One region of the Leisingera sp. ABM4_101 genome, then DNA from elsewhere that is predicted to be linked to it. Evidence: riboswitches for the same ligand, from Rfam matches in the RefSeq annotation. Region 1 holds a riboswitch; each other region holds the start of a gene.
The links. Region 1 has a riboswitch for thiamine pyrophosphate ahead of thiD (bifunctional hydroxymethylpyrimidine kinase/phosphomethylpyrimidine kinase). Riboswitches for the same ligand answer to the same signal wherever they lie in the genome.
Positions count from the first base shown of each region.

Region 1 (10,234 bases):
TGTTTGCGGACAAGATCATGCTCATCCATGCAGGCAAAGCTGTGTTCTCAGGCACTCCGCAGGAGGTAATGACCAATGAAACCCTGTCGCAGGTCTACGGCTCCCAGGTGCCAGTCAACACAATGCCGCCTGACGGTGTTCCGTATCTGCTGCCGCAGGCGCGCAATCCTGTGAGCGATATTTGAACCGCAACTCTTGTCTGGGTCCAGGGTAGGTGGCTCACCTCATTTCCTCTAGCATCTTTTCCCGGAAGACCTCTGCTGGGGTCTTCCACCCGAGACATTTGCGGGGTGTGTTGTTAAGACGGCCGCAGATCACTTTCATGTCGTGATCTGAGAGCTGTCGGATGTCGCGCTTTCGCGGGAGCCATCGCCGGGCCCGCCGGTTTGTGTTTTCGACGGTGCCTTTCTGCCACGGGCTTGATGGGTCGCAGAACCAAGTCTGTGTTCCGATTTCGGCTTGCAGGTGCGGCCAGCTAACGAACTCGGTGCCGCGATCGAAGGTGATCGATTTCCGCGCCAGGTGAGGCAGATCACGGATGGCCCTCATGATCTTGCCCATGACGGGCTTCGTGCGTTTGTTCGGGTTCTTCAACAAGACCGTGAAGCGGCTGGCGCGCTCAACCAGGGAAGTCACATTGGGCTGTCCAAGGCTTTGCTTGAACAGCATAAGATCAGCTTCCCAGTGCCCGAACTGGCGGCGGTGGGCCACATAATCCGGGCGGAACAGGATACTGACATCACAATGGAATTTGGACTTCTGAAGCTTGCGGGCGCGCCTTGGCCTGCGAGCTGCGCGGTGGGTTGGCAGATACCACCAGAGTTCCTGTCCCATACCTTCCTTGGAGTAGATGTAGCGGTAGATGGTTTCCTGGCAGACCCGAAGCCTGGCGCCTTCATGGATCATCCGGTTTCCGATTTGCTCCGGGGTCCACCCGTTCTTCAGACCTTCCACGACGCGCTTACGTAATTCAGGATGCCGGATCAGTTTCCGTTGTCGCGCGCGCCGGTCGGCTGCCATCAGCTGGGCCGCGGCACCGTAATAGCCATCACATTTTGGCAGGCAGGGATCGGAAAAATGGTTCCGCTTCAGTTCCCGGAATATCGTCGATCTGCAGCGGCCAAGCGCGCGCGCCATCTCGTTAACTGGAACCTTCGCATGCCTCCAGCGTTCAATCTTACGCCGCTCAGTGATACTCAGCTGGCTGTAAACAGCTCCCATTTCAATTCCTCTCGTCAGATAACATGCTGTTTTCTAACAAGTATCGCAGTTGGAGGTAGCGCGCTCCATTGTGAACTCACGCTGAAGCGCAATTTCTGATATGCCGTTCTATTCCAATCGGTTTTGGATTTCCATCAGCTCGTTTTCGAAGATCTCAGCAGGGGTATGATAGCCCAAGCACTTGCGCGGTGTGGAATTGAGGCGATGGCAAATCGACCTCAAATACCGATTTGTCAGCGCCGTCGGTTCGGTTGGTCTGGGCAGATATCGGCGCAGCCTGTTATTGGTGTTCTCAACCGTGCCTTTCTGGTACGGCGCTTGCGGGTCACAGAACCACACATCCGCACCGGTCCCGGCTTTGAGGTGCCGCCAGGCTGAGAACTCCGTACCTCGATCAAAGGTGATCGACTTGCGCGCATCGGCGGGCAGGGGAGCCAGGCCTTGGATTAGCGCTTCCATGATCGGCTTGGACTGGCGATCCTCGTTGCGCTTGACGACAGCATACCGGCTGACGCGCTCGACCAGGGAGGTTACGTTGACCTTCCCATGTTCCTTGCGGAACATCATCAGATCGCATTCCCAGTGGCCAAACTCGGCACGCTCAGAGATGCGCTCAGGCCTGTGGGACAGGCTTTGGACGTCGAAGATGTGTGTCCTGTTGTGCCTGCGATAACCCCGCGGCCTGCGACGGCAGCGGTGCTCGGGCAGGTGGCGATAGAACTGCTCGTCGCGGCCGTCCTTGGAATAGGCAAACCGATAGATCGTCTCATGGCTGACGCGGATCGGATGACGTTCCAAACGCATTCGGCCTGCGATCTGTTCCGGCGGCCAGCCAGCTTTGAGCCTGTCTTCGAAGGCTTCCTTCAGTTCAGGATAAACGATCATCTTGCGATGGATCGCGCGGCGCGCCTCGTATTTGTCCTGAGCGACAAGCGCGTGGTAGCCGTTCAGCTCCGGCAGTTCGTCGTCCGTATATTGGTTCCGCTTGATGTCCCGGTAGATCGTGCAGGGCGCGCGGCCCAAGCGATCAGCGATCTCCGCTATCGGCATTTTGGCTTCAAGCCACTTAGCGAGCTTGCGTCGTTCAACCAGCTTCAGGTGACAGTAGTGGCTTCCCATTCTTCATACTCCATGCAACTCTTTGTATTCGTACAGAATTTGCACTTCGTTTGTGAATCCACCAAAGCGGCATAATATCATCTGTAATCTGTATTATGATAAAACAGAACGATGCCGCCATCTTGCTTCACCTTGCCCCCTATTTCTGCGCAACCAGACGGTGCCGCATTCTGACACGTTTCCTTGAAACCCTGCCCGCGCGCTGCCAGGATTTAAATTTACTTGCACTTTGCATGTTCCCGGTCCATGGCTGCGCGCCAAGGAATTGGCCGGAGCCGCAGCTGCGGTTGCCGGTCCTGACGGAAACCAGGCAAAGGATGCGGCTGTGACCACGCCAAGCCGGATTGAAATTCAAAAGGTGGATTTCTCCATAGAGGGCAAGCAGGTTCTGCGGGACCTCAGCCTGACGCTTGGCGAGCGGCGCATCGGCGTCGTCGGCCGGAACGGTTCCGGCAAGTCGACACTGGCCCGCCTGATCGCGGGTCTGGCGGTGCCGGCATCCGGCACGGTGCGGATCAACGGTAAAAATCTGGCCAAGGACCGGCGCGCGGCACTGAAGGAAGTCGGCATCCTGTTCCAGAACCCGGAACATCAGATCATTTTCCCGACGGTCGGTGAAGAAATCGCCTTTGGCCTGGAACAGCAAGGGCTCAGCAAGACCGAGGCCGCTGCTGCAAGCGCCGCCGTCCTTGAACGGTTTGGGCTGGGCCATTGGCAACAGGCCTACATCAATACCCTGTCGCAGGGCCAGAAGCACCTGGTCTGCCTGATGGCGGTGGTCGCCATGGCGCCCCGGCTGCTGGTGCTGGACGAACCCTTTGCAGGACTGGACATACCGACCAAGGCGCAGCTCAACCGGTATCTCAAGTTCTATCAAGGCACCCTTTTGCACATCACCCACGACCCGTCTGACCTGGCTGGCTACGCGCATCTGGTCTGGATCGACCAGGGCAGCGTCCGGATAGCCGGACCGCAGGAAAACGTGATGGCTGCCTACAAGGACGCAATGCACTGCCAGGGGGATGCCGATGATCTCGCTCACCTCTCCGGTTAGGACACGGGCGCACAGCTGGCCGGCCTGCGCCAAGCTGGCGTCATTGGGAGCGGCAACTTTTGCCCTTTTTCTGATCTCTGATCTGCGGCTGCTTGCGGCTGCCCTTTTGCTGATGGGCGGCCTCTACGCGCTGCCAGGGCTGCAGTTTTTCCGGACCGGGATGGTGCGTTTGCAAGTGCTGTGGCCCTTTCTGGCCATTCTCGCCATCTGGCATGTGGCGACCGCAACTTACAGCGAAGGCGCAGAGATCATAATGCGCCTGCTGACCGCGGTCGGACTTGCCAACCTGGTCACCATGACCACTGCCCTAAGCGAGATGATCGAGGTCATCCGCTGGCTGGCCGCCCCGCTGCGCCGGCTCGGCCTGAACACGCGGGCTCTGGAGCTGGCAATCGCCCTGGTGATCCGCATCCTGCCAACCCTCATCAACAACGGCCAGCGCCTTACTGAGGCCTGGCGCGCCCGCTCGCCGCGCCGTCCCGGCTGGCGGGTGGTTGTCCCTTTCACCCTGCTCGCTCTGGACGATGCCGACCACCTGGCCGAAGCGCTGCGCGCCCGCGGCGGCATCCTGGAAACCAAGGAGACCTGACATGGAACGCAATGTCGTCCTCATCGCGCTGTTCACAGCGCTCATCGCTGCCCTGGGCCTGGTGCCCAAGCTGACCCTGGCCAGCGGCATTCCGATCACCGCGCAAAGCATGGGGATCATGCTGTGCGGAACCGTGCTCGGCGCCAAACGCGGCGCGCTGGCAGTGCTGCTGTTTGTGGTCCTAGTGGCTGCCGGCCTGCCGCTTCTGGCAGGCGGCCGCGGCGGCCTGGGCGTGTTCACCACCCCCTGGGCCGGCTTTTACTACGGCTTCCCGGTTGCGGCCTTTGCTGCCGGTCTGGTGATGGAGAAATGGACATCCGGCAATGTCACCGTCATCGCTGCAGTTGCCGCCGTCGCGGGCGGCATCGGCGCGCTCTACCTGGTGGCGGTCCCCTATTACATGGTGATGAAGCCCGCGGGCTTCGGCGAAGCGCTGCTGACCGCCATGGCGCCTTTCATGCCCGGCGATCTGATCAAGGCGGTTCTGGCCGGCCTGATCACCGGTGCGCTATACAAGGCCCGCCCCTCCAGCGTGCTGTCGCGCGCCTATGCTGCCTGAGTTCGAACAACTCCTGTCAAACCGCCGGTCGGTCCGGGCCTATACCAGCGCCCCGGTCCGCCGCGCCACGGTGGAGCGGATTTGCGCCGCCGCCCGGCAAGCCCCCAGCGGCGCCAATCTGCAGCCCGGCACCTTTCACGTGCTGTCCGGCGCCACCTTGTCTGCGCTGACCGCGGAACTGGCGCAGGCCGCCGCTGAAAACCGCCCTGCGGACAGCGAATATTCCTATTTTCCCAGCCCAATGCCCGCTGAGCTGAAGGACAGGCAGCGCAAGGCCGGATATGCGCTTTATGCTTCCCTCGGCATCGGCCGCCGCGACCTTGCCGGGCGGCGGCAGCAATTTGCCCGCAACTACGCCTTCTTCGGCGCGCCTGTCGGGGTGGTTGCCACAATCGACCGGCGGATGGGCAAAGGGTGTTTCATGGACCTTGGCATGGCCATCATGAGCTTTCTGCTGGCGGCAGAAAGCCACGGTCTCGGGGCTACCGGGATCGGTGCCTTGGCCAACTACGGCCGGCTTGTCCATCGCCATCTTGAACTGCCGAAACAGGAACTTGTGGTCTGCGGCATTGCCCTGGGCCACCCGGATCGCCAGGCCGCAGTCAACCAGTTCCGCACGGAACGGCAGCCGCTGGACGCTTTCACAACCTTCCGCGGCTTTGAAAACGAGGACACCGCATGACCATGGCTTCTGCAGATCCAGGACCGCACCCCGTCACCCGCGCCGAATGCGACGCGGCGCTGCCCGCCATCCTGGCGGCCCCCAAGGACGGCGCGGCAATCGAAACCCTGTGCTTCCGCCCCGGCTATGGCGAGCGTGTCTTCCCTGCCAGCCTCCAGCTGTCGGCAGCCCGCGGCATTGAAGGGGAGCGCTGGCTGAAAGCCCCGTGGCTGACACTGTCCGACGGCAGCCCGGACCCGCGGATCCAGGTGTCTATCCTGCCCAAGCGGGTGGTGGACCTGTGCTGGCGCGACCGCAAGAACACAGTGCATCCAGGCGACACGATCGTCGCGGATCTGGACCTGAGCGAAGCCAGCATGCCTGTTGGCACCCGGCTGCAAATCGGCAGCGCAGTGGTCGAGGTTTCGGATAAGTTCAACACGGCCTGTGTGAAATGGCGCGACCGCTACGGCGCCGAAAGCCTTGCCTGGATCAATCACCGGCCGCACCGTCCCCTGCGCCTGCGCGGCGTGCTGTGCCGGATCGTGGGTGATGGCGAAATCCGCGCCAGCGACCGGATCCGCAAACTGCCCTAGGCTCAGGCCTGCAAAAGCAATGCGCTGCCCAGCCCGCCGGCGGATGCGATGGCCGCAAGGCCGGTGCCGCCGCCCGCCGCCAAGTCGTGGAACAGCCGCACGGCCAGGATCGCGCCCGAAGCCCCGATCGGATGGCCGCGCGCCAGGGAGCCACCGTGCCGGTTGACAATCTCCTGCGGCAGTCCCGCCCCCTGCTGGCAGGCAATGGCTTGAACCGCAAAGGCCTCCATGACCTCCGCCGCGGCAAGATCGCGCGGCGTCAAATCAGCCTGACCAAGCACCGCAGCCACAGCGGGGACCGGTGCGAGACCCGGCTGCGTTGGATCCGCGCCCAGGGTGGCACCAGCCAGCACAGCTGCAGCGGGACCCGGATGCCGCCGGGCGATCTTTTCCGAAACCATCAGCACAAACCCCGCGGCATCCGCAGCAACGGCCATGTTCGCTGCAGTGATGCTGCCGCAAACCGGCCGGGCCCGCGCGCACAGCCGGGGTGCCAGTGCCCGGCTGAAACTATCCTGGCCAAGACCTGCAACCGGGGTGATCTCTGCTGCCAGCCGCGGTCTTGCAGACAGGGCCTTGGCATGGCTGTCCTGCGCCCAGGCGTCCTGGTCATCGCGGCTGATTTTCAGCTGCTGCGCCAGCGCCTCTGCCGCTTCCGCCATGCCAGGGTCGCGGTCCGGCCAGGGGGTAAAGAGCGCCTGATCATAGGCCTCTGGCGGGCGGCCATCGGCAAAGGTGTGCATCCGGACCGGGCGGCGGGAATAGCTTTCGGCACCGCCGGCAATCACCACATCATGCAGCCCAGCACGGATCATCGCATCGCCAAGGATCACCGCATCCAGCCCGCCCGCGCATTGCCGGTCCAGGCTCAGGCCCGCAACACGCTCCGGCAGCCCCGCTGCCAGGGCGGCAATACGGGCAGGATTGCCCCCCGCTCCCAGGGCATTTGCCAGCACCAGCTCGCCTGCCTGCTCCGGTGCCAGGCCTGCCCTGGCCAGCACATCCTTGATCACAGGCGCCGCCAAATCATGCGGCAGACAGGCCCTGAAAGCGCCATTGCGCGGCGCAACCGCGCTGCGGCAGGCAGCGATTATAAAACTCCGGCTCACAGCACCCCCTCCTGCCACATCCGGGCAAGACGCTGCAGGTCCGGCTTCCCGGCCGGCAGCAGCGGCATCCTGTCTGTCTTGCGGATTTCCCGCGGCACAGCAGCGTCTCCCAAGGCAGCCCGGCAGGCCTTGCGCAGTGCGGCCCCGCTGCCGCCGCCCTGCACCACCGCCACGATCCGGTGCCCGCGCAGCGGATCTTCCAGCGCCAGCACCGCCGCAGCAGCAACACCGGGTTCCGCCAGCAGAACTGCCTCGACCGCCTCAGGAAAAACGTTCTGGTCCGCGACCGTCACCATACGGCTGCGCCGCCCCCGCAGGTACAAGTATCCGCCAGCATCCAGCACCCCGATTTCCCCGATTGACAGGAACCCATCGTCCCAGGCCGTCAGATCGCTGCTGCCTCCTTCATAGCCTTCAAACAGATACGGGCTTCTCACCCAGATCTCCCCGGCCTCCCCCGGCGCGCCGCCACCGCCAATCCGCACTTCAACCCCGGGATAGGCCTTGCCCACCGATCCTGGCGGCGTGCTGCCATCTGATACAGAGATGAAACTGGTCTCGGACGCGCCAAAGAACTCCAGCACCTGCGCCCCCGGAAACCGGTCCGCCAGGGCATTGCGCAGGGCCTCATCGAGCTTGCCACCGCCGCACATCACATGCCTGACGCCTTCGAAAACGCCCTTGGCTGCGCCGGTCAGCAGGCGCAGCTGGCTGGGCGTCGCATATAGCACTGTCACCCCGAATTGCCGGACCGCGGCGGCCTGCTGCACTAGGCTTTGCCTGGACAAAACCGCCAGCCCGCAACCCTGATGCAACGCTTCCACTGCCGCATACAGGCTGAGCGAATGCCCCAGATGCCCAAGCACGGCATAGACATCCTGCGGCCCTGCCGCCAGCAGCCGCGCATTGACAGCAAAGCTGGCGCGCCAGCTGGCCGGGCGGCGGCGGATCAGCTTTGGCGCTCCAGTCGAGCCGGAGCTTTCGCAATAGACCCGCTGCTTTTCGCCCGGCCCGTCCTGCAGCGGCCTGGAAGCCTGCGGCCCTGCCCGGAACGGTATTTTGCGGCCGATGCACCTCAACAGCACTTCAACACCCGCAGCCTCTGGCGTCAGGACGCGTGCAGATGGCGCAACTTGAAAACAATCCTCATCTCCTGCCACGGCAGCGCGCTTCCTTTCTGGCCTTCTCCTGCCCGGCGGCCTGCAGCCGGGACGGTGCCATCCAACTGAATTTTTCACCCAATGACCAGCGGTGCGGCTGGAAAAAACGGCGCCATCCCTGCGCGGCGTTGACGGAAAGCAGCGGCGTTGCTATCCAGCCTGCAACCGTTGGGGTGCCCCGTTTGGGGCTGAGAGGCGCTGATGCGCTAACCCATCGAACCTGATCCGGGCAATACCGGCGTAGGGAACGGTCTCAAACCTGAAGACGTATTCCGTATGCGGTGCCCTTAATTTTTTGGGGGGGGTGCCAATGGCCCATATTGCGTTGACTATTGCAGGATCCGACAGCGGCGGCGGCGCCGGGGTCCAGGCGGATCTCAAGACCGTGTCGGCGCTGGGAGTGTATGGCGCCAGCGTCATCACCGCAGTCACTGCCCAGAACACCCGTCAGGTCACGGCGGTGCATGAGATCCCGCTGGATGTGGTCGCCGCCCAGATCGATGCGGTACTCAGCGATTTGGATGTACGCGCCATTAAGATCGGCATGCTGGCCACGCCGCAGATCATCGAAACCGTCGCCAAAGCCATCGCGGACTATCCTGGCCCGGTTGTCCTGGACCCGGTGATGGTGGCAAAATCCGGCGACGCCCTGCTGGCGCAGGGGGCCGTGGACACGCTGCGCCGGGAACTGCTGCCGCGCGCAACCTTGCTGACCCCCAACCTGCCGGAGGCCGCAACCCTTCTGAACGAGGCACCCGCAGACAATCCGGACAGGATGGCCGCGCAGGGGCTAGCTCTTTGCCGCACGGGCGCCAAGGCTGTCCTGATGAAAGGCGGCCACAGCACCGGCAGCACCTGCCATGATTTTCTGATCTCGGCTGACGGTGTCATCGCCGAATTCACCGCCCCGCGCCTGCTGACGGCCAACACCCACGGCACCGGCTGCACCCTGTCCTCTGCCATTGCCGCGGGCCTTGCCAAAGGCCTAACGCTGGCCCAGGCCGCCACCGAAGCCCACGCCTACCTTCAAGGTGCAATTGCTGCCGCTGACGGGCTTGGGGTGGGCCAAGGCCACGGCCCTGTCCACCACTTCCACCGCCAATGGCCTGCCGCTTGCCGCTGACAGATCCGGCCGGCCAAACACCCTTCGCCCCCCGCATGTGAACACAAAGGAAACGCCTTCCATGAAAAGACTTGCAACCGTACTTGCCCTTCTGGCCGCTACCCCCGCCGCAGCCCAGGACAAGATGACCCTGCTTTTGGACTGGTTCATCAACCCCGATCACGGGCCGGTCATCGTAGCGCAGGAACAGGGGTATTTTGCCGAACAGGGTTTGGAGGTGGAGATCGTGCCGCCTGCAGACCCCTCTGCCCCGCCGCGCCTGGTGGCCGCCGGCCAGGCCGATCTGGCGGTTTCCTATCAGCCGCAGCTGCATCTTCAGATCCACGAAGGCCTGCCGCTGAAACGGGTCGGAACCCTGGTTGCCACCCCGCTCAACTGCCTGCTTGTCCTGGAGGACGGCCCGATCAAATCCCCCGCCGACCTGAAGGGCAAGAAGATCGGCTTCTCTGTTGCCGGTGTCGAAGAGGCTGTCCTTGGAACGGTTCTGGGCAAGCACGGCGTTACCCTGGACGACGTCGAGATGATCAACGTGAACTTCTCCCTGTCGCCTTCGCTGATGAGCGGCCAAGTCGATGCGGTGATCGGGGCTTACCGTAACTTCGAGCTGAACCAGATGGACATCGAAGGCCGCCCCGGCACCTGCTTCTATATTGAGGAGGAAGGCGTGCCCTCCTATGACGAGCTGATCTATGTTGCCAATCCCGAAACCATGGACGCAGGCAAGGTTGAACGCTTCCTGGCGGCAACCGAAAAGGCCACCCAGTTCATCGTCAACAACCCGCAGAAAAGCTGGGAAATCTTCTCGGGCACGTCACCTGAACTGCAAGATGAACTGAACGCCCGCGCCTGGACCGACACCCTGCCCCGCTTTGCGCTGCGCCCGGCCGGGTTTGACGCCGGCCGCTATGAACGGTTCGAGGCGTTCCTTCAAGAAAAAGGCATGATCAGCAGCACCAATGCGGTGGAGGCCATCACCATCGACGTGACCGCGAAATGAGCGCGGCTCCGGATTATGGCCGCGCTTTCGGGCTGATGCGGGCGGC
Region 1 is NZ_JBSWTV010000003.1:46,983-57,216, forward strand. Features, by position in the region: gene ACXAEK_RS22120 (heme ABC transporter ATP-binding protein) at 1-185, shown strand, start outside; gene ACXAEK_RS22125 (IS30 family transposase) at 220-1,221, opposite strand; gene ACXAEK_RS22130 (IS30 family transposase) at 1,330-2,340, opposite strand; gene ACXAEK_RS22135 (energy-coupling factor ABC transporter ATP-binding protein) at 2,666-3,394, shown strand; gene ACXAEK_RS22140 (CbiQ family ECF transporter T component) at 3,369-3,983, shown strand; gene ACXAEK_RS22145 (biotin transporter BioY) at 3,985-4,542, shown strand; gene ACXAEK_RS22150 (nitroreductase) at 4,532-5,224, shown strand; gene ACXAEK_RS22155 (hypothetical protein) at 5,221-5,799, shown strand; gene ACXAEK_RS22160 (thiolase family protein) at 5,802-6,908, opposite strand; gene ACXAEK_RS22165 (AMP-binding protein) at 6,905-7,993, opposite strand; TPP riboswitch at 8,228-8,332, shown strand; gene thiD (bifunctional hydroxymethylpyrimidine kinase/phosphomethylpyrimidine kinase) at 8,379-9,191, shown strand; gene ACXAEK_RS22175 (ABC transporter substrate-binding protein) at 9,253-10,188, shown strand; gene tenA (thiaminase II) at 10,185-10,234, shown strand, end outside.

Region 2 (10,234 bases), on a different contig from region 1:
CCGGCATGGACACCGGGGTGCCGGTGCTGTCGGTCTCACTGACCCCGCACCACTTCCAGGAAACCGAACATCACATGGCAATTTACCGCGCGCACTTTGTGCAAAAAGGCAACGAAGCCGCCAGCGCAGCCCTGATGATTACAAAAACGCGGGAAACGGCATTGGCCGCTTAACCTAAATACGCCTTCAAGGCAGGCGGCGGGTTGTCCAGCAGCTCCGCCGTCTGTTGCGGCTCATGCGCCCTTCCCTCCGCCACCAGCACCACCTGATCCGCAATCCGGCGAGCGTCGTTCGGGTCATGGCTGACCATCAGCACCGTGGCGCCGCTTTCGCGCGCCAGCTCTGCCACCAGATCCAGCATTTCAGCCTTCAGCGCCGGGCCCAGCGCGGCAAAGGGCTCATCCAGCAGCAGAATGTCGCGCCCCTGCACCAGCACCCGCGCCAGCGCCACCCGGCTTTGCTGCCCGCCCGACAGCGCCGCAGGCTTGCGGGTGCCCATGCCGTCAAGCCCGACACGGGCCAGCGCGGCCTCTACCCGGCCCCACTCCGCCGCGTTCAGCCGCAAGTTCGCATGCAGCCCCAGCGCCACATTCTGCGCCACGGTCAGATGCGGGAACAGGTTGCCGTCCTGAAACAGCATCGCCACCGGCCGCTTGCCCGGCGCCTGGCGGGTCAGGTCCGTGCCATTCCACAAAATGCGCCCGCGGGTGACGGGGAGGAAACCGGCAATCGCCTCCACCAGCGTCGATTTCCCGGCGCCGGAGGGTCCGATCACAGCCACGCAAGCGCCGCGCGCGATCGCCAGATCCGCTTCCACCGCGTAATCGCCATTCATGATCCGGCAGGCCTCAAGCCTCAGCATGCCAGCGCCCTCCGCGGTCCAAAACCCAAAACGCCCCCATCGACAGCAGCAGCAGCAGCAATGCTGCACCTGCCGCCGCCTCCATCCGGTAGGCCCCCATCAGCCGGTAGATTTGCAAGGGCAGCGTTGCGAACTCCGGATCAGCAAACAGCGCCACCACACCCAGATCCCCCATCGACAGGGCGGCCGCCAGTCCTGCGGCAAACCCGGTCTGCGCCCGCATTCGCGGCAGGTAGACATGGCGGACAAACGCCCAGCCCTGCATGTCCAGCGACAGCGACAAGCGGCCATAGCGCCCCAGCACCTCCCGTGCACGCGGCACCAGAATGCGCATGGCAAAGGGCAGCGCCATCACCGCATTGACCAGCGCTGTCACCGGCAGCGCCAGCGCAAAAGGGTCCGCAACGGGGTAGACCAGGATGAACAGCCCGGTGCCGATCACCAGCGGCGAGGCCGCAAGCCCCAGGATACCCGACAGCTCGCTCATGCCGCTACGCCCGGCAGCAGCCGCAGCGGCCATCGGCAGGGCCAGCATCAGCAGAATCACGGTGCTGAGCGCGGCAACCAGAATGGAGTTGCCCGCCGCCTGCCAAACACCGCTGTTCAAATCTGTCAGCCCCTGCATCCCCGCCAGCACAATCGCCGCCAGCGGCAGCAGCAAAAACGCCGCGGACAGGATAATCCAGAACCCGTCCAAACCGCGCGCCAAGCCGCCCTGCCCGTCCCAGCGCCGCACCGCCCGGTCCAGGCCCGCACCAAAGCCCTCACCCGCCGACACCCGCAGCGCCACCATCGCGGCGGCACCGGTCAGCAGCAGCTGGATACCCGACAGCAGCGCCGCGCGGCCCAGGTCAAAGTCAAAACGAAAGGCCTGATATATGGCGAGTTCAATGGTCGTCGCCTTCGGCCCGCCGCCCAGGGTCAGCGCCACCGCAAAGCTCGACAGGCAAATGGCAAACACCACCGCCAGCGCCCCTGGCGCCACCCGCCGCAGCATCGGCCCTTCCAGCAGCCGCCACATCGCCAGCGGCCCGGCATCCAGCTGCGCCGCCAGCCGGAAGCGTTCGGCGGGGATCTCCTGCCAGCCCTGCAGGATCAGCCGCGTCGCCAGCGGCAGATTGAAGAACACATGCGCCAGCACCACCCCGTGCAGTCCGTAGATCTGAACAGGCTCTAACCCTAGGGAAATCAGCCCCTGGCTCAGCCAGCCCGCCCGGCCAAAGACCGCCAGCAGGCCTAGGATGGCCACAATAACAGGCAGAATGAAGGGCGCGCCCAACAACGCAATCAGCAGGCGCCGCCCCGGAAACCGCCGCCGCGCCAGCGCGCGGGCGACAGGAATGGCGAGGCCAACACTCAATAGCGCCGACAGGCTCGCCTGGGTCAGGGTGAACCGCAGCGCGGCCCAGTCGCTGGCGCCAAACCCTGTGCCGGCCTCAGCCCTGAGCGCAACAGCCCCCAACGTCCCCAATATCAGCGCAGCCACCAAAAAGGCAGCGCTGATACCGGGAAAGGCGCTTACTGGCTGAGCGCGTCCAGCCATTCGCCCAGCGCCGCATCGCGCACCTCTGCCGCTTCCGTCTCGCTCAGCAGCAGCGATTTTTCCGGCGCGATCAGGGTGCCGAATCCTTCCGGCAGGCCTGCCGCCGGGGTCACCGCCGGGTACATCCAGTTGGTGGTCGGGATGATCGACTGGAACGCGTCCGACACCATGAAGGCCAGGAACTGATCCGCCAGCTCCGGCTGATCGCTGTTCGCCAGCTTGCCGGCCACTTCCACCTGCATGTAATGCCCCTCGTCAAAGGCCGCTGCCGCCTTGGAGCCGTCTTCCTCGGCAATCAGGTGATAAGCGGGCGATGTGGTGTAGGAGAGCACCATGTCGGCCTCGCCTTCCAGGAACATGCCATAGGCCTCGGACCAGCCCTTGGTTACGGTCACGACGTTGTCAGAGAGGCCCTTCCAAATCTCCGGCGCCTCGTCGCCATAGGCGGCCTTGACCCACAGCAGCAGGCCCAGGCCGGGGGTCGAGGAGCGCGGATCCTGAATGACGATCTTGGTGTCGCTGGCGGCCAGCGCCTTGAAGTCCGCGGGCGCTGCGGCATCAGCGTTGTGCACAAAGGCGAAGTAGCCCCAGTCATAAGGCACAAAGGTCGCGTCGTTCCACTCCACCGGCAGCGCAAACTCGGCGCTGACCGAATGCTCTGCAAACAACCCGGTTTCTTTGGCCGCCGCGGTCAGGTTGGTATCCAGCCCCAGCACCACGTCCGCGTCCGACCGCGCGCCCTCCAGCTTGACCCGCGCCAAAAGCGCAGCACCGTCGCCCGCTCCAACCAGTTTCAGGTCGCAGCCGCACACTTCCTCAAACGCTTTCTCCACCGCAGGCCCCGGCCCCCAGTCGGAAACAAAGCTGTCATAGGTATAAACGACCAGTTCGGGCGTCTCGGCAAAGGCTGCCGAGGCGCCGAGCAGTCCCGCTGCAAATGCAAGATGTTTCATGCCATCCTCCTTTGCGGCTTTGGGCAAGGGTGGAGGCTGTCCAGTACCTTCCCTCCGCCGGTGTGATCCGGTTCAGGTTCAACGGGTGTCATCTCAGCGCCTGCGCGCACCCCGAGGTGGCGCGAACATTATGCCCCAGCCGCAGCAAAGACAAGCCAAAGCCCCGTCAGGACCTACGGTCCATGCAAACTGGACCGCTGCCCGCGCCGATCCCGTGTTCTTCTGGCAGAAAATATCCCGGGGGAGCCGCCCCAGGCGGCGGGGGCAGCGCCCCCTCTCGCCTTTGCCGCAGAGGAATCCGCTTGAGGCACAGGCCCCTGCCCGCTAAGCACGTCCCGCAAAGGAGACCGCGCCTCATGTCGATGAACAGCTTTGGACACCTCTTCCGCGTCACCACCTGGGGCGAAAGCCACGGGCCTGCGCTTGGCGCCACCGTCGACGGCTGCCCGCCGAACGTGCCGCTGGCGCCGGAAATGCTGCAGCAGTGGCTCGACAAGCGCCGTCCCGGCCAGAACAAGAACACCACCCAGCGCAATGAGCCGGACGCGGTCAAGATCCTGTCCGGCGTGTTCGACGGCATGACCACCGGCACGCCCGTACAGCTGATGATCGAGAACACCGACCAGCGGTCCAAGGATTACGGCGAGATTTCCCAGACCTTCCGCCCGGGCCACGCCGACATCACCTATTTCCAGAAATACGGCAACCGCGATTACCGCGGCGGCGGCCGCTCCTCCGCACGCGAGACCGCGGCGCGGGTGGCGGCCGGCGGTGTTGCACGTGAAGCAATCAAGGCGCTGGCGCCCGGGCTGGAGATCAAGGGCTACATGACCCGAATGGGCGAGCTGGAGATCGACCGCAGCCGGTTCGACTGGGACGCAATTGAGAAGAATGATTTCTGGATCCCCGACGCAGGCGCAGTGCAGGAATGGGAAGACTACCTGCAAGCCCTGCGCAAGGCGCATGACTCGGTCGGGGCAGTTGTTGAAGTTGTCGCGCGCAATGTCCCCGCAGGCATCGGCGCGCCGGTCTATGGCAAGCTGGACACCGACCTGGCCGCCGCGATGATGTCGATCAACGCTGTAAAAGGCGTGGAAATTGGCGAAGGCATGAATGCCGCGCGCCTCAAGGGCTCGGAAAACGCCGATGAGATCTTCATGGGCGAAAACGGACCCGAGTATTCCTCCAACCACGCCGGCGGCATCCTCGGCGGCATTTCCACCGGGCAGGATGTTGTGGTGCGCTTTGCGGTAAAGCCAACCTCCTCGATCCTCACTCCGCGCCAGTCGATCCGCAAGGACGGCTCCGCGACCGAGGTGATCACCAAGGGCCGCCACGACCCCTGCGTCGGCATCCGCGCGGTGCCAGTGGCAGAGGCGATGATGGCCTGCGTGATCCTGGACCACCTGCTGCTGCACCGCGGCCAGATCGGCGAAAACCAGGGCCATATCGGCTGAACAGTTGATGCCTGACGGGACCTGTTGCGAAGCGCTGCAAAACCAAGCAGGTTTTGCACAGCGCTTTTCACATCCGGTCCTTCGCCATGCTGATTACCCTGGCCATCTCCGGCTACCGCTCGATCCGCGATGCAACCCTGCCGCTGGAGCAGCTCACCGTGGTGAGCGGCGCCAACGGGGCAGGCAAATCCTCGCTCTACCGTTCGCTGCGGCTGCTGGCGGAGGTGGCCCAGGGCAGGGCCATCGCTTCACTGGCAGGTGAGGGCGGGCTGGAGTCGACACTGTGGGCCGGCCCGGAACACATCAGCGCCCGCATGAAGCGCGGCGAAGTTCCCGTTGAGGGCACTCGGCGCAAGGGAGCTGTGGCTCTAAAGCTGGGGTTTTCGGCAGAAGACTACGGATATGCGGTCGACCTTGGCCTGCCCGCGCCGGTGCCGCGGACGATGTTCGGCAACGATCCCGAAATCAAATCCGAAGCGCTTTGGGTCGGCGAAAGCCTGGGCCGCGCCAACAGCATTGCCGAGCGCCGCGGCGCGGTTGTGACGGGCCGGGACGGCAGCGGCCGGCGGGTGGAGCTGTCGCGCGACCTGCGTCCCTTTGACAGCATGATGACCCATGCCGCCGACCCGGTGCAGGCGCCGGAAATGCTGTCATTGCGCGAACGGATGCGTGGCTGGCGCTTCTATGACAGCCTGCGCACCGACCGGGACTCGCCAGCCCGGCGCCCCGCCGTCGGCACCCGCACCCCCGCATTATCGGGGGATGGATCGGATCTGGCCGCCGCCATTGCTACCCTGCGGGAAATCGGCGACGGGCCGGGTTTTGACGCAGCCATCGAAGATGCCTTCCCGGGCGCCAGCGTCGATGTCTCGCTGCAGGGCGGGCTGTTTGCGGTGGAGATGCAGCAGCACGGGCTCTTGCGGCCTTTGTCGGCGGCGGAGCTGTCGGACGGCACCCTGCGCTATGTGCTCTTGGCCACCGCGCTGCTGACCCCGCGCCCGCCTGAGCTGATGGTGCTGAACGAACCAGAAACCAGCCTCCACCCGGATCTGATTGCGCCGCTGGCACGGCTGGTCAAACGCGCCAGCCGCGACAGTCAGATCATCGTGGTCTCCCACAACAGCCATCTGGCCCGGGAACTGGAGGACGCGGGGGCGCTGTCCGTAGTCCTGCAGAAGGAATTTGGTGAAACCCGCATTGACGAGCTGGAGCCGCCGCGCTGGAGCTGGCCGAAACGCTGACGCTCAGCCGTGATCACCGGCGCATTGACTGTGGTCGCCCAGCGCCGTCAGCACCTTGCAGCAGCCGCCGCTGCCGCCGTTGCACAGATTGCTGATCCGCTCCAGCTCCAAGGCCAATTGCTCCAGCTTGCGGATGCGGTCCCGGACATTGGCCAGCTGGCTGCGGGCAATGCGGTCGGCTTCGGCGCAGTCATCGCCCAAATGCCCGTCCAGCCCCATCAGCGACTTGATATCCTCCAGCGGAAAGCCAAGGTCACGGGCGTGTTTGATGAACCCCAGCGCATCCATGCCGTCCTGCCCGTAACGCCGCTGGTTGCCGGCATTGCGGCCCGGCGGCGGCAGCAGGCCGATTTCCTCATAGTAGCGGATGGTGGGCACCTTGACGCCGGTGGCCTTGGACAATGCACCGATGGAAAACACGATAAGAACCTCTTGAAGCTCTAGTGACTAGAGCACCTACATTGATCTCGAATCAGGAATGAGGACAAGAGCAATGGCAGGCTGCTGCAATCACAACGCAAGGTTCGACGGGGTGTCGGACGACTACAAACGCAGGCTTTGGCTGGTGATCGCCATCAACGCCGGCATGTTTGCGGTGGAAATGGGGGCGGGCCAAATGTCCGGCAGCCAGGCGCTGAAGGCAGACGCGCTGGATTTTCTGGGCGATGCGCTGACCTATGGTATTTCACTGGCGGTGATCGGCGCCAGCTTACGCACCCGGGCGCTGGCCGCCTTGGGCAAGGGGATCAGCCTGTTGCTGATGGGCACCTGGGTGTTTGGCTCCACTATCTATCAGGTGTTTTACGTTGGCGTGCCGCAGGCGCAGATCATGGGAGTGATCGGCTTCATGGCGCTGGCGGCCAATCTGATCTCGGTCATGCTGCTGGCGCGTTACAAGGACGGCGACGCCAATGTGCGCTCGGTCTGGCTGTGCTCGCGCAATGACGCCATTGGCAATGTGGCGGTGATGATTGCGGCGCTTGGCGTCTGGGGCACCGCCACCGGCTGGCCGGACCTCATTGTGGCCGGCATCATGGGCGGGCTGTTCCTCAGCTCTGCGTTCCAGATCCTGGTGCAAGCGGTGCGGGAATGGCGCGAGGAAGAGGCGCATGCCCACGCTCACTAACCCGCCTGCGCCGCTATGCGGCGCGGGCAGCGCCCGTCCCGCCCCCCACGGGGCGGGCGCTACACGCCCTCCCCGCCGGGCCGGACGCTGCCCCTCAAGCAAACAGCCCTGCGTATTCCTCGCGCAGGGCTTTCTTCTGCACCTTGCCCATGGTGTTGCGCGGCAGGGCGTCCAGAAGGATGATCTCCTTGGGCTGCTTGAACTTGGCCAATTGCCCCGACAGCGCCGCCGTGATCGCCTCCGCACTAGTGCCGTCACCTTCCGGCACCACCACCGCAACCACCCCCTCGCCGAAATCCGCATGCGGCACGCCGATCACCGCGCTTTCCAGAACCCCTGGCAGATCGTCGATCAGGCTCTCCACTTCCTTAGGGTAGACATTGAAGCCGCCGGTGATGATCAGATCCTTCTCGCGCCCGACAATGGTGACATAGCCATCCGCGTCGATCTTGGCCATGTCGCCGGTGATGAACCAGCCGTCCGGCTTCAGTTCCTCCGCCGTCTTCTCCGGCATCTGCCAGTAGCCCTGGAAAACATTGGCCCCGCGCACCTCCAGCACGCCGATCTCTCCAGCAGACACCTCTGCACCGTCCTGCATCACCCGCGCCTCGACCCCCGGCAGCGGGAAGCCGACGGTACCGGCCCGGCGCTCGCCATCGTAAGGGTTCGAGGTGCTCATATTGGTTTCGGTCATCCCGTAGCGCTCCAGGATGCGGTGGCCCGTGCGCGCTTCCCATTGCTCATGCGTATCCACCAGCAAGGGCGCCGAACCAGAGATAAACAGGCGCATATTCGCCGCACGCTCCCGGGTCAGGCGCGCGTCCGCCAGCAGCCGGGTATAAAACGTCGGCACCCCCATCAGCGCGGTGGCGTTGGGCATCGCGTTCAGAATAGCATCCCCATCAAACCCCGGCAGGAACACCACCCGGGCGCCTGCAAACAGCGCCACATTGGTCGCCACAAACAGCCCGTGGGTGTGGAAGATCGGCAGCGCGTGGATCAGCACGTCCTCCGCCGTGAACCGCCAGTACTCCCGCAGCATCAGCGAATTGGAGGCGAGGTTATCGTGGCTCAGCATCGCCCCCTTTGACCGCCCGGTGGTGCCCGAGGTGTAAAGGATCGCAGCCAGGTCACCGGGCTCCCGGGCAACTGCCGCAAACCCGCCCTGCCCGTCTGCCAGATCGCGCAAGCTCCCCTGCCCCATGGCGTCCAGCGTCAGCACCTGCGCCGCGCCTGCCACGGCGCTGATCTCCTCCAGCCGCGCCGGGTCGCAAACCATCACGCGCGGTGTCGCATCACCGATGAAATAGGCCACCTCCGGCCCGGTGTAGGCGGTGTTCAAGGGCAGGAAGATACCGCCGGCCATGACTGTGCCCAGATACAGCTCAATCGCCTGAATGGTCTTCTGCACCTGCACCGCCACCCGGTCGCCGGGCTGCACGCCCTGCGCGGCCAATGCCGCCGCCATCCGCTCGGCCCCGGAAAACAGCGCGCCGAAGCTGACCGTGCTGCCATCGGGAAGCCGGGCAAAGACATCATCCTCGCGCCCCAGGGACGACTCGCGCAGCTGGCGGATCAGGTGGTTGGCGTCATACATCGGCGGCTCCTTCATCTTGCGGCGCCATTTGCGCGCGGCCAAAGGCTGAAATCAAGCCATTGATCTTTGCGGCGCGGGGGCGCAGGTTCGCGCCATGGCAAAATCCTTAACATCGCATCGGCCTATGCTGGCGATCCTGCTCAAGGTGACGGCAATTGCGCTGTTCACCGCGCTTTCCGGGATCATCAAGGCCACCTCCGAGCACGTGCCGGCGGGCGAGGCGGTGTTCTTCCGTTCCTTCTTTGCGATTCCGGTGATCGTGGCCTGGCTGGCGATGCGCGGCGAGCTGCGGCACGGGCTGATCACCCGCAAACCGATGTTTCACGTGTGGCGCGGGCTGGTGGGCACCTCGGCAATGGGGATGACCTTCATGGCGCTGGCGCTGCTGCCGCTGCCCGAGGTCACCGCCATCGGTTATGCCACCCCGATCTTCACCCTGATCCTGGCAGCGCTGTTTCTCGGCGAAAAGATCCGGATGGTCCGGATTTCAGCCGTGGCTGTTGGGTTGTTGGGGGTCATGATCATGATCTGGCCGCGCCTGGGCGGGGACCTCGGCGACGGCGCTCTGCTGGGCGTGATGCTGGTGCTGGCGGCGACAATCGCCCGCAGCTTTGTGCAGATCCACATCCGCCGGATGGTGCAATCCGAACACACAGCGGCGATCGTGTTCTACTTCTCGCTGACCGCCTCGGGCCTGGCGCTGCTGACCGCGCCCTTCGGCTGGGTGATGCCGGATGCGCAAACCACGGCGCTGCTGATCAGCGCCGGGCTGGTCGGCGGGGTGGCGCAGATCCTGGTCACCTCCTCCTACCGCTTTGCACCCGCCTCGATGCTGGCGCCCTATGACTATGCCTCGATGATCTTTGCCATCGTGATCGGCTATGTCTGGTTCGAGGAATGGCCGACGCTGGTGATGCTGGCAGGCGCGGCCCTGGTGATTGCCGGCAATGCGCTGGTGATCTGGCGCGAGCACCGGCTGGGCCTGCAGCGCGGCAAGGCCAAGCCAATGATCGACCCAAAGGGCGGATAACAGGCTCTGCAAAGGGCTCTTGAGCGGCTGGAGCCCGCCAGGGCGACGCGCCCGCCCTCATTTGAAGGGGCGGGCGCCCCGCCTGCGTCCAGGTGGAACAGGTCAGATGGCGCGGGTCAGGGCACCATCCACACGGATATTCTGCCCGGTGGTATAGGCGGCATCATCCGAGGCCAGATAGGCCACCAGCGCGGAGATTTCACGGGCAGTGCCGTAGCGGCCCATCGGAATCCGCGCCTTGCGGTCCTCGGTCTCCGGCAGACTGTCGATGAACCCCGGCAGCACATTGTTCATCCGCACGCCCTGGGCCGCGAATTTGTCGGCAAACAGCTTGGTAAAGCTCGCAAGCCCGGCCCGGAACACGCCGGAGGTCGGAAACAGCGGATCCGGTTCGAACACCGCAAAAGTCGAGATATTGATGATCG
Region 2 is NZ_JBSWTV010000002.1:614,486-624,719, forward strand. Features, by position in the region: gene ACXAEK_RS03955 (6,7-dimethyl-8-ribityllumazine synthase) at 1-173, shown strand, start outside; gene ACXAEK_RS03960 (thiamine ABC transporter ATP-binding protein) at 170-862, opposite strand; gene ACXAEK_RS03965 (thiamine/thiamine pyrophosphate ABC transporter permease ThiP) at 849-2,405, opposite strand; gene thiB (thiamine ABC transporter substrate binding subunit) at 2,381-3,358, opposite strand; TPP riboswitch at 3,391-3,482, opposite strand; gene aroC (chorismate synthase) at 3,715-4,815, shown strand; gene ACXAEK_RS03980 (AAA family ATPase) at 4,902-6,056, shown strand; gene ACXAEK_RS03985 (MerR family transcriptional regulator) at 6,060-6,476, opposite strand; gene ACXAEK_RS03990 (cation efflux transmembrane domain-containing protein) at 6,550-7,182, shown strand; gene ACXAEK_RS03995 (malonate--CoA ligase) at 7,277-8,779, opposite strand; gene ACXAEK_RS04000 (DMT family transporter) at 8,874-9,809, shown strand; gene ACXAEK_RS04005 (SDR family oxidoreductase) at 9,912-10,234, opposite strand, start outside.
Region 2: it holds a riboswitch for thiamine pyrophosphate, as region 1 does, so the genes downstream of both, thiB (thiamine ABC transporter substrate binding subunit) here and thiD (bifunctional hydroxymethylpyrimidine kinase/phosphomethylpyrimidine kinase) in region 1, are expected to answer to the same signal.

Region 3 (10,234 bases), on a different contig from region 1:
CAGCGGCTGGACCAGGGCGGTTGCATCCAGGTTCGGATTGGCAGCCAGCAGGCGCCGCCGGGCCGCTTCGGCCTTGGGCCGCCCCAGATCCTCCATGGCATAAAGCACCTGCCGGTGCAGGTTGCTCTCCTCCACCAGGTCGCCATCCATCACCGTGATCCGCCCGACACCCGCGCCGCCCAGGTATTGCAGCACCGGGCAGCCAAGCCCCCCGGCGCCAATCACCAGCACATGGGAGCGGGCCAGCACGTCCTGGCCCTGCGCGCCGACCTCCGGCAGGATCATCTGGCGGGCATAGCGGCTCATGCGTCTTCCCGGGCCCGGCAGGCCTCAGCCCATTCCCGGGTGCGGGCCTCGGGGTCGTCTGCCAGCTGGATGTCTGTCACCACCGCAGCGCTGTCTGCGCCCGCGGCGAAGACCCCCGGCAGCCGCTCCGGGGTCAGCCCGCCAATGGCAACCAGCGGGGTCTTTCCCGCCATCCGCTTCCAGCGCGCGACCCGCTCCAGCCCCTGCGGGCCCCATTTCATCTTTTTCAGAAGCGTCGGATAGACCGGTCCCAAGGCGACATAGGCCGGGTCAAACGACAATGCCCGCTCCAGCTCGCTCTCGTCATGGGTCGACAGGCCGAACCGCACGCCCCTGCGGCGCAGGGCGGCGAAATCGGCGGTATCCATATCCTCCTGCCCCAGATGCACGAAGCTGCAGTTCAGATCCAGCGCCGCCTGCCAGTAGTCATTCACCACCAGCTGCGCCCCATGCACCGCGCAGAAATCCCGCGCCCGGGCGATCTGGCGGCGGACCTCACCTTCCGGCGCGTCCTTGATACGCAGCTGCACCAGCCTGGCCCCCTGCGGCACCAGCAGCTCCAGCCGGGCCACATGGCCCACGATCAGGTAAAAACGCTCCATCATGCAAACTCCGCCAGGCCCAGAACCGGGGTCGATGGCACCGCCATGTCGCGGCGCTCCATCGGATCGGCCTCATAGCCAAGCCGCCCGGCCTCAACCGCCAGCGCCATTGCGCGGGCCATGCCCGCAGGGGCGCCTGCTTTGGCCACCGCGGTGTTCAGCAGCACCGCATCCATGCCCAGCTCCATCGCCTGGGCCGCGTCCGAAGGGCGCCCAATGCCGGCGTCCACAATCAGCGGCACCTCCGGAAAATGCGCCCGCATCGCCCGCAGCGCATCCGGGTTGCGCATCCCCTGGCCGGAGCCGATCGGCGCGCCCCAGGGCATCAGCACCTCGCAGCCCGCGTCCAAGAGCTTTTCGCCCACCACCAGATCATCGGTGGTATAGGGGAACACCTGGAACCCTTCGCTGCTCAGCACCTGCGCGGCCTCCACCAGCCCGAACACATCCGGCTGCAGCGTGTCGGAATGGCCGATCACCTCCAGCTTGATCCAAGGGGTGCCGAACAGCTCCCGCGCCATATGGGCAGTGGTCACCGCCTCCTGCACCGAATGGCAGCCCGCCGTGTTGGGCAGAATGCGGCAGCCGGCGCCGCGCAGGCTCTGCCAAAAGCCGGCGCCGGAGCCATCTGCGGTTTCCCGGCGCAGGGACACGGTGATGATCTCTGTGCCGCTGGCTTCAATGGCTTCTGCCAGAATGGCAGGGGAGGGGTATTGCGCCGTGCCCAGCAGCAGCCGCGAAGTGATCTCTGTATCGTAGAACTGCATCTCAGCCTCCCTGCATCGGCGCAAGAACTTCCAGCCGGTCGCCCTCGGCCAGCTGCACATCGCCGCGCTTGCCGCGGGCGACAAAGGCGCCGTTCAGCGCCGTGGCGACAGCGGGGCTGGTAAACCCCAGCTCCTCCAGTGCGGCGGCCAGAGTGGGTCCCGTCACCTCATGCGGTTTGGCGTTTACGATGATCTTCATCCGTGGTCTCCGGTAATAATCGGTCTGCGGCCTGCTGCGCCATCGCGGGCGCCAGCAGGAAGCCATGGCGGTACAACCCGTTGAGGTAAAGCGTGCCGTCCTGATCAGTCAGCCGTGGCAGGTTGTCGGGGAAGGCCGGGCGCAGGCCCGCGCCGGTTTCCACCACGCCGGCCTCGGCAAAGCCCGGGTGCAGGGCAAAGGCCGCGCTCAAAAGCTCGCTCAGCGAGCGCAGGCTGATGGCGCGGTCAGAGCTGTTCTCGATCATGGTGCCGCCGATCATGAAATGCCCGTCGCCGCGCGGCACGAGGTACAGCGGCATCCGCGGGTGCAGCAGGCGCAGAGTGCGGCGGATCTCCACCTCCGGGCAATGCAGGATAGCCATCTCGCCGCGCACCGGGCGCAATCCGGGCAGCGGCGCCGCCATCCCGGTGCAATCCAGCGTGACCCGGCCCGGGGCGGGGGCGCCATAGCGGATCCCGACCCCCAGTTCCTGCACCTTGGCGCTCAGGTCCCGCAGCGCCCGCCGCGGGTCCAGATGCGCTTCCTGCTCAAAGAACAGCCCTTGCGCAAACCGTCCCGCCAGCGCCGGTTCCAGCTCTCCAATCTCCACCCCGTCCACACCCCGGTGACCGGTGGTGCGGCGGGCAAAGCGGGTAAGCTCCGCCCGGTCGCGGGCAGGCGCCACCACCAGCGTGCCGCGCCTGTGGACGGTCGTGACCTTGGCCCACCAATCGAAGGCGCGGCTGCCGAGGGTGATCACCTCCTCCTCGGCGCTTTCGCGTTCGCACCAGGGCGCCAGCATGCCGCCCGCAAAGCGCGCGACGCTGCTGTCTCCGGGGGTTTCGCCCCTCTCATAGACGGTGACTGCCGCCCCGCGCTGCGCCAGTTCATAGGCGCAGGCGAGACCGGCAAGGCCCGCGCCTGCGATGGTGATCATTCCGCCGGTTCCGCAGCTTCGGCAGCAGGCACATACAGCTCGCCGCCCTCGCGGAACTTGGCGGCCATCGCCTCCATGCCCTCTTTCTGCGCTTCCGAGCGGATGTCGTGGCTGATCCGCATCGAGCAGAATTTCGGCCCGCACATGGAGCAGAAATGGGCGACCTTATGCGCCTGTTTCGGCAGGGTCTGGTCGTGGAATTCGCGCGCGGTGTCCGGGTCCAGCGACAGGTTGAACTGGTCCTCCCAGCGGAACTCGAAGCGCGCCCGGCTCAGCGCATCGTCGCGGCGCTGGGCGCCCGGCAGACCCTTGGCGAGGTCGGCAGCATGGGCGGCGATCTTGTAGGTGATCACACCGGTCTTCACGTCGTCCCGGTCGGGCAGGCCCAGGTGCTCCTTCGGCGTCACGTAACACAACATCGCGCAGCCGAACCAGCCGATCATCGCCGCACCGATACCGCTGGTGATGTGGTCATAGCCCGGCGCGATGTCAGTGGTCAGCGGCCCCAGCGTGTAGAACGGCGCCTCGTGGCAGCACTCCAGCTGCTTGTCCATGTTCTCCTTGATCTTGTGCATGGCGACATGGCCCGGCCCTTCGATCATCACCTGGCAGTCCTTGGCCCAGGCAGTCTTGGTCAGTTCACCGAGGGTTTCCAGCTCGGCAAACTGCGCCTCGTCATTGGCGTCCGCGATGGAGCCGGGGCGCAGCCCGTCGCCAAGCGAGAAGGAGACGTCATACTGGCGGCAGATGTCGCAGATTTCCTCGAAATGCTCGTAGAGGAAGCTCTCCTTGTGGTGATGCAGGCACCACTTGGCCATGATTGAGCCGCCGCGCGAGACAATCCCCGTCACCCGGTTCACCGTCATCGGCACCATGTGCAGCCGTACACCCGCATGGATGGTGAAATAATCGACGCCCTGTTCCGCCTGCTCAATCAGCGTGTCGCGGAACACTTCCCAGGTCAGGTCCTCGGCGATGCCGTTCACCTTCTCCAGCGCCTGGTAGATTGGCACGGTGCCGATCGGCACCGGCGAATTGCGCACGATCCATTCCCGGGTGTTGTGAATGTTGCGGCCCGTGGACAGATCCATCACCGTGTCGGCGCCCCAGCGGATCGCCCAGACCAGTTTGTCCACCTCTTCCTCCATCGAGGAGGTGACGGCAGAGGTGCCCATATTGGCGTTGATCTTCACCTTGAAATTGCGGCCGATGATCATCGGCTCGATTTCCGGGTGGTTGATGTTGGCGGGAATGATGGCGCGGCCCGCGGCAATTTCCTGGCGCACGAATTCCGGCGTCACGTAGTCCGGGATGTTGGCGCCAAAGTCATTGCCGTCGCGGTTTGCATGGCAGGGCGACAGCTCGCGCAGCTGGTTTTCGCGGATCGCGACGTATTCCATCTCCGGCGTGATGATGCCTGCCCGTGCATAGGCCAGCTGGGTCGGCGCCTTGCCGTCCTTGCCGCGCAACGGCGCAGGTTTCACCGGGAACTCCGGCACCAGCCGGTCGCCCTCGACAAAGCCGTTGTCCTCGGGCTTCACATCGCGGCCCTGGTAGCTCTCAACGTCGCCGCGGGCGAGGGTCCACTGGCGGCGCAGCTGTGGCAGACCCTCACGGATGTCAGTCAGCACATCGGGGTCGGTATAGGGGCCGGAGCTGTCATAGACCGGCAGCGGCGCCTCGCCCGCGGTGGGGTGGGTGGCGATCTCGCGCATCGGCACGCGGATGTCCTCATGGACCTCGCCGCTGACGTAGATCTTGCGCGATGCGGGCAATGCGCCGGTGGTGATCTTGGGGTTGGGGACGTTCATCTGGTGTTCCTACGGGCCTTCGGTTCAAAAACACCAATTGAGCCGGGACGGAGGAAAACGGGCAGGGGGGTGTACAGCCGGTGTACGGCCGGTGCACGCATGCTGCCTGTCCGAAACACGGGTTGGGGCCGGGGCGCCGCGCCATGCTTCTTGCTTCCTACGCCAGTATCAACTGGGTCAGGTTCAAAGGGTCGCGCCGCCGGTCCGGGATGCCCCGCACCATGACGCCTCTCAGTCCCTTGGGCGGGACTCCCCTGCGAGGCTTTAGGGGTAGGGGAGGCGCGGGCCTTCCGTCAACTGAAAATTTTGTAGATTATTTTTCTTATTTAATATCAGTGATCTACGGGCGATATTGGTGCCGAATTGAGGCAAATCGCTGCAGCGCGGCTTTGGCGCTTGATCGGCGGCATTGAAATTATCTATAAAACGCCGCAACGCCATCCGCGCATGGCCGTCAGGTATACGAGAACAGGAGACAGCATGCTGGACGCTGCACCCATCCGCACCGACTGGACCCGCGAGGAAGCGGAAGCGATTTACAACAAGCCTTTCATGGACTTGCTGTTCCAGGCGCACAGCGTGCACCGGCAGTATTTCGACCCCAACCAGGTGCAGAAATCCAAGCTCCTCAGCATCAAAACCGGCGGCTGCGCCGAGGATTGCGCCTATTGCTCCCAGTCGGCGAGGAACGGCGCCCAGCTGCAGGCGTCCAAGCTGATCGAAGTGCAGCGGGTGATCGCCGAGGCCAAGAAAGCCAAGGAAGGCGGCGCGACCCGCTACTGCATGGGCGCCGCCTGGCGCTCGCCCAAGGACCGCGACATGGCCGCGCTGGAGGCGATGGTGCAGGGGGTAAAGGATCTTGGCATGGAAACCTGCATGACCCTTGGCATGTTGGACGAAGAGCAGGTGTTCCGCCTGCGGGATGCCGGTCTCGATTACTACAACCACAACATCGACACCTCCGAGCGCTACTACTCTGAGATCATCACCACCCGCACCTTTGCCGACCGTATCGACACCCTGAACCGGGTGCGCGAGGCAGGCATCAAGGTGTGCTCGGGCGGCATCGTCGGCATGGGCGAGCAGCAGCTGGACCGCATCGACATGATGCTGGCACTGGCAACGCTGGAGGAGCATCCGGATTCGGTGCCGGTGAACATGCTGATCCCGATTGCCGACACGCCGCTGGCCGATGTCGAAAAACTGGATCCGATCGAATTCGTCCGCTCCGTGGCGCTGGCCCGCATCCTGATGCCGAAATCGCATGTGCGCCTGTCCGCAGGCCGCACCGACATGTCGGACGAGATGCAAGCAATGTGCTTCTTTGCCGGTGCCAACTCGATCTTTGTGGGCGACACGCTGCTGACCGCGGACAACCCGGAAGAGGACAAGGACCAGCAGCTCTTCGACCGTCTGGGCATCACCGCGATGGCGGCAGGCTGCGACGGCAGCCGCTGATGGCAAGCGCCTTTCCGAGGCATGAGAAATCGCTGGAAGCGCTGCGCTCGCGCGGGCGCTACCGGCAGCTGATGCCGCGGGACGGTTATGACTTTGCCTCCAATGACTATCTCGGGCTGGCAGGCAGCGATGTGCTGCGTGCCGCCGCTGCCGATGCGCTGGCCCGCGGGGTGCCGGTTGGGGCAGGCGGCTCGCGCCTCTTGCGCGGCAATGACGCGGAACACCAGCTGCTGGAGACGGAGGCTGCGGAGTTCTTCGGCACTGAGGCGGCACTGTTCATGGGCGGCGGCTTCAACGCTAATCAGGCGATCTTCTCCACCCTGCCGCAGCAGGGCGACCTGGTGCTGTATGACGCGCTGATCCATGCCAGCACCCATGACGGGATGCGGCTGGGCCGGGCTGAGACGCGCAGTTTTGCCCATGGCGATGCGGAAGACGCTGCGCGGGTGCTGAAGGACTGGCGCTCGTCAGGCGGCGCAGGCCAGGTCTGGATCGCGGTTGAGGCGGTCTATTCGATGGATGGAGACCTCGCCCCGCTGGAGACGCTTATTGCGCTGGCGGATGTCACCGGTGCTGTTCTGGTGGTGGACGAGGCCCATTCGACGGGTGTGTTCGGCGATCTGGGTCGCGGACTGGCGCAAGGCATCGCCCACCGCCCCAACGTCCTTTCCTTACACACCTGCGGCAAGGCGCTGGGCGCCTCGGGCGCGCTGATCTGCGGTCAGCGGGTGCTGATCGAGACGCTGATCAACAAGGCCCGCGGGTTTATCTTTGCCACTGCCCCGTCGCCGCTGAACGCGGCACTGGTGCGGGCGGCCTTGCAGGAACTTCAGCAGAACCCGGGCCGTCGGGAACAGGCTTGGCAGGGGATCACCCATGCCCAAGGCGAGGCCAAGCGCCTTTGCGGGCTGGAGGGGGTTCAAAGCCAGATCCTGCCGGTGGTGATTGGCGACGACAAACGCACCATGGCGCTGGCCGCTGCGATGCAGGCCCGCGGCTATGACATCCGCGGCATCCGCCCGCCGACGGTGCCCCGCGGCACTTCGCGGCTGCGGTTGTCGATCACTTTGAATACGGCGGCAGGGGTCATCACCCGGATGTTTGAAGACCTCGCCCGGGAAATGGAGAGTGCAGCATGAGCGCGCTGATTGTCACCGGAACCGACACCGGCATTGGCAAGACCATCTTTTCCGCCGGCCTGGTGCAGGCGCTGGGCGCAGCTTATTGGAAGCCGGTGCAATCGGGCCTGGAAGAGGAGACCGACAGCCAGACAGTGGCCCGCCTGTCGGGCCGTCGGGCATTGCCGGAGGGCTACCTACTGCAGCTGCCCGCCTCGCCGCATCTGTCGGCGGAGGCCGAGGGTTTGGAGATCGACCCGGATGCGCTGTCTTTGCCTAAAGTCGATGGCGTGCTGGTGGCCGAGGGGGCAGGCGGGCTGATGGTGCCTCTGAACCGTGAGATGCTGTATCTCGACCTCGTCGCCCGCTGGCGAGCGCCGGTGATCCTGTGTGCGCGGACGCAGCTGGGGACGATCAACCACACGCTGCTGTCGCTGAAAGCGCTTCGGGATGCGGGCTGCACCGTTGTGGGCGTTGCTTTCATCGGCGACGCGGAACCGGCGGTGGAGGAAACCATCTGCCAGTTCGGCCAAGTGGCGCATCTGGGGCGGCTGCCGGTGCTAGTGGAGCTGACCTCCGACGCGCTGGCGGTGGCCTTTCAGGCCAGCATCCGGGTGGACCTGATCGAGGAGGCGCTGGCCAAAGGAGAGACGGCATGAGCGCGGCAGACTTCAGCCAGCTGGAATTCGACCAGCAGCACCTTTGGCACCCCTATACCAACGTCGCCAAACCGGGGCCCACATTTGTGGTGAAGGAAAGCGAGGGGGTTTATATTACGCTCGACGACGGCACCCGTCTGATCGACGCCATGTCGTCCTGGTGGTGCATGATGCACGGCCACAAAAACCCGGTGATCACCAAGGCAATCCACGAACAGCTCGACACCCTGCCGCATGTGATGTTCGGCGGGCTGACCCATGACCCGGCCATCGACCTTGGCCGCAAGCTTCTGGAAATCACGCCCGAAAGCCTCACCCGTATCTTCTACTGCGACAGCGGCTCGGTTTCGGTCGAAGTGGCGATGAAGATGGCTGTGCAGTACCAGCACGCCATTGGCCAGCCGGCGCGCAAGGAGTTTGCCACCATCCGCTCCGGCTACCACGGCGATACTTGGAAGGCGATGAGCGTCTGCGACCCGGACACCGGCATGCACCACCTGTTCCAGGGCGCGCTGAGCGTGCAGCATTTTGTCTCCCGCCCGCCGGTCCGAATCCACGAGGACTGGGTGGACGACCCGGCGCAGAACGGATTGGGTGAGCTGCGCGCAGTGCTGGAAGCCAACGCCGAGAGGATCGCCGCCTTCATATTAGAACCCGTCGTTCAGGGCACTGGTGGCATGTATTTCTATCATCCGGAATATCTGAACCAGGCCCGTGCCCTGTGCGACGAGCTGGGCATCCTGCTGATCTTCGACGAGATCGCCACCGGTTTCGGCCGCACTGGGGAGCTGTTCGCCACCAATTTCTGCACCGTCGAGCCGGACATCATCTGCCTCGGCAAGGGGCTGACCGGCGGCCATATCTCATTTGCCTGCACCATGACCAATGACCGGGTGGCGAAAGGCATCGGCGGCGGCAATCCCGGCCTGTTCATGCATGGGCCGACCTACATGGGCAATCCGTTGGCCTGCGCGGCCGCCAAGGCCTCGCTGGACCTGCTCACGGGTCAGGACTGGCGCGGCACGGTGGCGGCAATCGGCGAACAGATGCAGGCCGAACTGGCCCCGGCCCGCGATCTGCCCAATGTGGCGGACGTGCGGGTGCTGGGCGCCATCGGGGTTATCGAAATGAAGCACCGGGTCTCGGCGGACGAGGCCCACGCGCGCGCCCATGAAATGGGCGTCTTCCTGCGCCCCTTCGGGACCAATATCTACACCATGCCGCCCTTCATCACGACGCAGGATCAGCTGAGCGAAATCACCGCAGGCATGCTGCGGCTGGCGCGGGAGCTGTAACCGTGGAGTTCCGCTGGCTCAAACAGAACCAGGCAGCCGAGGTCATCGTGGTTTTCGGCGGCTGGGCCGTGGGGCCGGAAGTGTTCTGGCACTTGGATGGCCCGCAAGACATCTTGTTTGCCAGTGATTACACCAATCTGGACGCCGGCTTGCCGGATCTTTCCGGCTATGAGCGGCTCAGCCTGCTGGCCTGGTCCTTTGGTGTGGCGGCTTATGCCCATTGGCAGCAGGGGCGTCCTGATCCGTTCCACCGCAAGGCCGCGGTGAACGGCAGCCTGCAGCCGGTGCACCGGGCCGCGGGCATCCCTCCTGCCGTCTTCCGCAAGACAGTCGAGCGCCTGAGCCTGCAAACCTACCAGGACTTCCTGACACGGGTGTTCGGCGCGCCGCAGCCCGCCGAGCCGCTGGATGTGGACGCGCGCCGCGCAGAACTGCTGGCAGTGGAGCAGCGCGGCGATGCTCCTCGTATGCGGTTCGACCGGATCTGGATCAGCTCCGGCGACAGGATTTTCCCGCCAGCCAATCTGGCCCGGGCCTGGGCCGGGCAGGATATCTCCAGGATCGACGCCGCCCACGCCCCCTTTGACAGGTTTTCAGAATGGGAGGCGCTGTTCTGATGAAAGATCTTGTGTCCCATGGGCTGGACCAGCCCCGCGTCCTGCACAGCTTCCGCCGCGGGCTGCAAAGTTACCACGGCGCGGCCTCGGTGCAGGCGGAAACTGCCGCCCGGCTTGCGGCCATGCTTCAGGCTCAAGGCGCGCCGCGGCGTTTCGGCATGGCGCTGGAGTTCGGCTGCGGAACCGGGCACCTGACCCGGCAGATGCTGCGGCGGTTCGAGGTGGAAAACCTGATCCTCAATGATCTGGTGCCGGAGGCGGCGCTGACGCTGAAGGGGCTGAAAGGTCGCGGGGCAGCGCAGGCCCGGTTCGCGGCAGGCCCTATCGAGAGCATAGAGCTGCCGCGGCGGCTGGAACTGATCGCCTCGGCCTCTGCCGTGCAATGGATACCGGACCTGCCGGTCTTGCTTGCGCGGCTGGCACGGCATCTGAAACCCGGCGGCTGGCTGGCGCTGTCGGGCTTTG
Region 3 is NZ_JBSWTV010000002.1:3,644,968-3,655,201, reverse strand. Features, by position in the region: gene ACXAEK_RS19040 (ThiF family adenylyltransferase) at 1-306, opposite strand, end outside; gene ACXAEK_RS19035 (thiamine phosphate synthase) at 303-908, opposite strand; gene ACXAEK_RS19030 (thiazole synthase) at 908-1,675, opposite strand; gene thiS (sulfur carrier protein ThiS) at 1,677-1,874, opposite strand; gene ACXAEK_RS19020 (FAD-dependent oxidoreductase) at 1,843-2,811, opposite strand; gene thiC (phosphomethylpyrimidine synthase ThiC) at 2,808-4,622, opposite strand; TPP riboswitch at 4,760-4,888, opposite strand; gene bioB (biotin synthase BioB) at 5,103-6,080, shown strand; gene ACXAEK_RS19005 (8-amino-7-oxononanoate synthase) at 6,080-7,219, shown strand; gene bioD (dethiobiotin synthase) at 7,216-7,857, shown strand; gene bioA (adenosylmethionine--8-amino-7-oxononanoate transaminase) at 7,854-9,152, shown strand; gene ACXAEK_RS18990 (pimeloyl-ACP methyl esterase BioG family protein) at 9,155-9,769, shown strand; gene ACXAEK_RS18985 (methyltransferase domain-containing protein) at 9,769-10,234, shown strand, end outside.
Region 3: it holds a riboswitch for thiamine pyrophosphate, as region 1 does, so the genes downstream of both, thiC (phosphomethylpyrimidine synthase ThiC) here and thiD (bifunctional hydroxymethylpyrimidine kinase/phosphomethylpyrimidine kinase) in region 1, are expected to answer to the same signal.